Regions from separate parts of the Ruminococcus sp. OA3 genome, predicted to be linked through region 2. Evidence: predicted binding sites of a transcription regulator. Region 2 holds the regulator's gene; the other holds the start of a gene.
The links. Region 2 encodes LexA, which represses DNA repair genes until DNA is damaged. Its sites were predicted from a motif close to CNAACANNTGTTNG; they were not measured.
Positions count from the first base shown of each region.

Region 1: the regulator LexA is predicted to act here: its motif matches at 1,330-1,343, upstream of MCG98_RS07500 (DNA polymerase IV).

Region 1 is NZ_JAKNTO010000001.1:1,658,730-1,662,152, reverse strand. Features, by position in the region: gene MCG98_RS07505 (hypothetical protein) at 1-15, opposite strand, end outside; gene MCG98_RS07500 (DNA polymerase IV) at 27-1,289, opposite strand; gene MCG98_RS07495 (helix-turn-helix transcriptional regulator) at 1,493-2,221, shown strand; gene MCG98_RS07490 (chitobiase/beta-hexosaminidase C-terminal domain-containing protein) at 2,292-3,423, opposite strand, start outside.
Region 2 is NZ_JAKNTO010000001.1:2,922,901-2,926,323, reverse strand. Features, by position in the region: gene nadD (nicotinate-nucleotide adenylyltransferase) at 1-292, shown strand, start outside; gene yqeK (bis(5'-nucleosyl)-tetraphosphatase (symmetrical) YqeK) at 311-901, shown strand; gene rsfS (ribosome silencing factor) at 915-1,268, shown strand; gene lexA (transcriptional repressor LexA) at 1,377-2,000, opposite strand; gene MCG98_RS13140 (LysM peptidoglycan-binding domain-containing protein) at 2,193-2,528, shown strand; gene MCG98_RS13135 (DUF554 domain-containing protein) at 2,622-3,302, opposite strand.

The DNA of each region.
Region 1 (3,423 bases), 1.3 Mb from region 2:
GATTTTAAAAGTCACATTCAAACACCTCACTCTATTTTCAGCCTGCTGTAGTCCACGTTTCTCTTTTCCCGACTGATTCCTCCGCTCATGTGATCAACCGGCGTTTTTAAAAATGCCGCCCTCTTTACCGCATCAATCCCGTATTTTGCCCTGATCAGGTCAACAGTCCGGTCCATCCTTTCTAATTTTCCGTAATCGGTCCTGTCAAACATATCCGCCTGTCTGTATGTCTCTCCATCTCTGATCCTGCTGGTATGGATACCGAGATGCCTGATAGGGTTGCCATTCCAGAGTTCGTCAAAAAGACGGCTTGCGGCAGCATGTATTTCAATGGTAATATCTGTGGCTGACGTTAACGTCATCTGATGTGATGCATAACACAGGCTGCTGTCCTTGATGCCCACACAGATGACTTCTGCTTTGACGCTATGCTTCCTCAGCCTCGCTGAGACAGTCTCTGAGAGGGCAAGCAGAACCATTTTTGCCACAGCTGCGTCTGTCACATCAAAGGCGATCGTGGTAGAATTGCCATATCCCTTATTGGGCGGCGCTTCGGCTTCCACAATCGATATGTCTTTCCCATTCGCAAACTCCCATATCACTTCCCCATGTTTTTTCAGATGGTATCTCAAAACCGCCGGATCTGACCGGGCAAGCTCCCCGATCGTACGAATCCCAAGACTGTGCAGTTTTCTCGCTGTTGCTCTTCCCACAAAGAAAAGCTTCCCTGCCGGCAGCGGCCACATTTTTTGTTTTGCCTCTTCCGGAAACAGAGTATGCACAAGATCAGGTTTCTTCAGTCCGGAAGCCATCTTGGCCAGCAATTTATTTTCTGATATCCCGACATTCACTGTGAAGCCCAGCTCCCGGCAAATCCTGCTGCGTATCTGCTCTGCCGCCTCTTCGGGACTTTCCCACTGTCCTCCTGTGCCCGTCATATCCAGAAACGCTTCGTCAATACTATACTGTTCTACATCCGGAGTATATTCCCGCAAAATCTCCATCAGTGCACAGGAAGCTTTTTCATACAGACTGTAGTTGGGGGGGACAAGCAGCAGCCCTGGACATTTTTGCTTTGCCTCCCATATAGCCTCTCCTGTGTGTATCCCATGCTTTTGAGCCGGTATGGATTTTGCCAGTATGATCCCATGCCTCATGGCTGTATCGCCTGCCACCGCCGACGGAATTTCACGCAGATCCAGTCTGCCCCCCAGATGATGCAGCCGATGGGCGGCTTCCCAGCTGAGAAATGCCGAATTCACATCAATATGAAAAATAAGTCTTTTCATTTTCCCACTCCATTCTCATACTTTCTAACTCGAATATACCAGAACATCTGTTCGTATTCAACCGGTAAAAAATTACAGAAAGACAAAAACAGGAAGGATTGATTGAATCTTTTGCCTCCGGGTGGTATGCTCTATAAGTGGATAATCTGAAAGACACCCTACAAAGTAAAAAGCCTGTAAATACGGGCAGGAGAAGTAAGTTTATGGATTACAAAAAAATAAAAGAAATTATGAAGGACAGGAAGTATACGCTCGAGGAATTATCCGAACTGAGCAAGATTCCTCTGAGTACACTTTCAAAAATAACAAGCGGCATCACACCAAACCCCAGATACGACACGATGGCCGCAATCGCCCAGGCACTGAACTGTTCCCTTGATGAGTTTTCTGAATCCGCCCCCAAGATATCTTACACCTTCAAAAAATACTCTTCAAAATTCGAGGCACTTCCTCCGTACTGGAAAAATTATATCACCTTTAATATTGATCTTGAATATAATCGCCTGATTCATAAAGTGTCAAAAGATAAGATTCTGCTGAAGTGCTTTGAATTTTTCAATCCCGAAGACGGAAGAGTTGAATACAGCATCCGTATTACGCGAAATCTTGTGGTGGACTGTAATTCTCTGACTGTGGAATGTACGTTTGGTGTGATCCTGCACACCAACGAACTTTCCCCCAGTTTTTTCAAAAATTCTATTCTGGGATTTCAGTACGCTGACTGGATTCAACCTAAAAACGGAGAAATATGGTTGTTTCTGCACAATGGATACCTGATCATCGGACGATTTTACCGGAAAAGAAATATGACGCTGCTGAAATCCCTTACAGATACCCAGCATGATCTGGTGATGACCGACCCTGATGCTTATAAACGGATGGGGCGTTATCTTGGAGTTATCCCCTTCCCGGAAAACTTTTCGCCAGGCTGAAGATCTTTAAGAATATTTTCCGACATCTGCAGAAAAAGACGGCTCGTATCCGAACCGTCTTTTTCCATTGTTACCTTTCACTCTTCTTTCTTCTGTATATGCTTATAACGATACAGCTCCCGGCAGCAGTCATCAGTGCAAGACTGCGCATGGGGCTTTTGTCATCTCCGGTCTTTACATCTTTTCTGCCGCTTCTGTAAGCACTGTTTCCGGTGGTTCCCGGTTTCTTCCCGGTCCCGGAATCATCGCCGCCATTGCCCCCGGGAGTATCATCTCCGCCAGGTTTAACAGCAGGAGTCCCTTTCACCGTAATCTCTGCCGTCGCCTGCACGGTTCCGGCCTTTGCAGTGATGACAGCCGTTCCCCCGGAAAGAGCTGTCACAACGCCGTCTTTGTCCACATTGGCGATCTCCGGATGGTCACTTGACCACAGAATCGTCTGGTCAGCGGCATCCGCCGGTTCTGTCACTGCGGTCAGGCTGGCTGTCTCACCCTTATTCATCATCAGCTTGTCAGGCTTTAACGTAATGGTCTCTATCCCCTGTACGGTGATGGTGACCTCACAGCTGGCGGTGACCGTCATATCCGCCTCACTGGCAGCCGTCAGTGTAACCACACCGGGTTTCCGTGCCGTGATCACCGGCACGGCCTCACCGCTTGCACTGGCAGTATGCTCGAGGCGGACACTGTCCACATCACCGCTCACGCTCCAGTTGACCCTTGTGCTGGACGGACTGTCCGCATCCATGAGGCTGGCGGTCAGGCTGACCGTCTGTTCCGGCGCATCTTTTGTCAGAAGCACCGTTTTTTCACTGGCACTCAAACTGATGCCGCTGGGATAGTCCACAGCAAAACCACCGTTTCTGGCAATATTATTTTCCACACATGCTGTGGCGGCAAAGGTCCAGCAGCTTCCGAGTGATTCCTGATCGCGCACCGGTGTCAGCGTCCCCGTGTCCCGAAGGTCAAATCTGTCCGGAAGGTCTGCCCTCGGTGCAGGGGTGTCTCCTGCTCCTTCGATGGAAGCAGCCAGCGCACCGTTTACTGCAGTGGTATCCTGACCTGTCAGACGCACATTCTGCAGCTGCCCTGCGACCTCCACCTGACGGTCGTCTTCTGCATAATGCGTACCTTCTCCTGCCCCGATCATCTTCTCCGTATAGGTTCCGGAATTCACGTCACAGGTGTAGGCTCTGATATTC
Region 2 (3,423 bases):
CATTGGTGCGGACTCGCTGTTTAATTTTGAGACCTGGAAAGAACCAGAAAGAATCTGTGCGGCGGCTAAAATTGTTGTTGCGACGCGGGACCACACAATGGATGAAAAAATAGTTGCTGAGATGAAACGTCTTTCGCAGAAGTACAGCGGCAGTTTTCTGAAGCTGGACAGCCTGAACATTGATGTTTCATCTCAGATGCTGCGCTCATGGATTGAGGAAGAACGTACGATAAAGTATTATGTACCGAACCGGGTAATTGATTATATCTATGAAAACCGGATTTACCGGTAGGTAATAAGAGGTGACATCGTGGCAGAACAAAAGTATGATTTAATAAAGCTGGAAAGAAAATTGAAAAACCATCTGGACCGCCAGCGTTTTCAACATACGACAGGCGTTATGTACACGGCCGTATGTATGGGCATGGTTCACGGCGGAGATCCTGTTAAGCTGCAGCTCGCGGGGCTTTTGCACGACTGTGCAAAGTGTATACCGGATGAAAAAAAACTGCGGTTATGCGGAAAATACGGAATTACGGCATCTCACTATGAGATGACGCATCCATACATGCTGCATGCAAAACTTGGCGCACATCTTGCGAAAAAAAAGTTTGACATCCGAGACCCGGAAGTACTTTCCGCTATTACGTGGCATACTACGGGAAAAGCGGCTATGACGGTACTGGAAAAAATCATTTATATTGCAGATTACATTGAACCCGGGCGATATAAGGCCCCGCGGCTTGATGAAATCCGAAAAATGGCGTTCAGAGATTTGGATGAATGTATGTATATGATACTTCATGACACGCTGGCGTATCTGAAAACAGTTGAAAAAGAAATCGATACTGTTACAGAAAGTGCATATGAGTATTATTGCAATCTGCATAATCAGGGATAAAGGAGAAAATTAAATGACGGGAAAAGATATGGCAAGAACAGCCTGCCTGGCATTGGAAGATAAGAAAGCAGTGGATATCAAAGTGATCGACATTGAACAGGTGTCTACACTTGCTGATTATTTCATTATTGCAAGCGGTACGAACCGCAGTCAGGTTCAGGCACTGGCTGAAAATGTAGAAGAGATGCTGGAGAAAGCCGGAAGTCGTCCGAAACAGATCGAAGGTTACCAGAATGCAAACTGGATTTTAATGGATTACGGTGACCTGGTGATACACATTTTTGATGAGGAAAACCGTTTATTCTATGACCTGGAAAGAATCTGGAGAGACGGAACTTCTGTATCTGTAGCTTCTCTGGAAGATTGATGAAGAGAAGCTGTTTTGTAAAACGAGCATAAAACGAAAACACAGGAACAATGTATGCGGATCCTTCGAAGATGTCCGTTCACTTTGCACCTGTGTTTTTATTTTTTATCAGGATTTCATAAATCTCATCACGCCGACTACTTTTCCAAGGATTTCAAGACCTTCTTCTACGATGATAGGCTCCATATCATCATTCTCAGGCTGCAGGCGGTAATATCCGTTTTCTTTATAAAATGTTTTGACGGTTGCTGAATCGTCGATCAGAGCGACAACCATGTTTCCGTTGTCAGCTGTGTGCTGGCTCTGCACCAGCACGTAATCTCCGTCGAGGATACCTGCGTTAATCATACTTTCACCATGAATTTCCAGAATAAATGCGTCAGATTTCGGCATATGTTCTGCAGGAATCGGAAAATAATTCTCAATATTTTCAACCGCAAGAATAGGTTCACCGGCAGCCACACGCCCTACGACAGGGACATTGACCATTTCACAGCGTGCTGTGTTGAAATTATCGTCCAGAATCTCGATTGCACGTGGTTTGGTAGGGTCTCTGCGGATATAACCGTTCTTTTCCAGTGTTTCCAGATGGGAGTGAACGGAGGATGTTGACTTCAGATTGACGGCCTCGCAGATTTCACGGACCGCAGGCGGAAATCCGCGGTTGATAATCTCACTTTTTATGTAATCGAGGATTTCCTGTTGTTTTTTGCTTATCTTACCATAGGCCATATACACTGCCCTCCATGTTTTTTATTACTTTTATCATAGCATATAAGCTCACATATTGCAAACAGATATTCGGAATGTTTGTTCGAAAAACGCCTTGACAAACATTTGTTCTGGGTAGTATAATAACCATACAGAACAAATGTTTGCGAAAATATGTTCGCATGAACTCGTACAAATGAGGGAGGCCATCACATGAAGAGGAGAAGGCGTACAAGAAACAGAAGAAGAATCCAGTTGACCGTGACAGCGGTATCCTTCCTGATACTAAGTGCGGTACTGATTCAATTCAGCGCAGATAAAATTGGTGCGCAGAGTGATATTTCCAAGATTACTTATAAATATTATACCAGTCACTATGTTGAGCGCGGGGAAAGTCTGTGGAGTATTGCACAGGAGTATATGACAGATGAATATAGATCAGTTGAGGCGTACATTTCTGAAATTCAGGACATCAATGGACTTCACGGGACAAAACTTCAGCAGGGAAGTCATATTTGCGTACCCTATTATTCATTGAAACATAACTGATTTTTCTGTTTATCTCACATTAATAATCCGGACATGGCGCATGGGTTGCATAATAAAATTATGTGAACTTGCAGGCGAGTGTCCGGGTTATCTTTATAAGATAAACTTTAGGATCAAAAAGAATATGACTGGTACCAGCAGAGCCGGAAGCATATTCAGCGTCTTGCAGTCTTTGATTTTAAGGATCCCCAGACCTGACGCGGCAATTAAAAACCCTCCAACGATTGTAACCTCCGCCATAAGGGAATCAGTAAGAAAATTCTGTAGGTATGTGGCACACAGATAGATCAGACCCTGCCAGCAGAATAAAACAGGCGCTGCAAGTGCCATGCCGATTCCGTATGTGGAAGCGAGCACTGTGGAAGTGACAAAATCAAGAGTTGCATTCGTAAAAAGAAACGTGTGATCCCCGTACAGGGCGCTCTGTATTGGACCCAGAATAGAAAGACTGCCAATGCAGTAGAGCAGGATTCCGGTAGAAAGACCCTGGCTGAGTTCGGATTTTCCGAGACGTCCGACCAGCTGGTTGAATTTACCATCGATATTGAGAACCGTACCAGCCAGACAGCCGAGCGCAAGGCTTACGATAAAAAGAACAGGGTAGCTGCTGTCTGACATATTTCCAACAATGGAATTGATACCAAGCCCTACGGCGGCAAGCCCCATGGCATTGTACAGAGCCCCCTGGTATTTTTCGTGGATTCCTTTTTTCAGCGCACTTCCGAGAACACTGCCAAGGAGGATAGTTCCTGTGTTTACGATTGTACCTATCATAGTGATTCCTTTCTTTCGCGTGATATATCTGTCTGTTAAAAGAATAAACCTTCCAGCAAGGGGAGAGTCAACAATGATTGCACAATTTCTTAAAGTTTTCAGTCGCTTTGCATAGCATGCC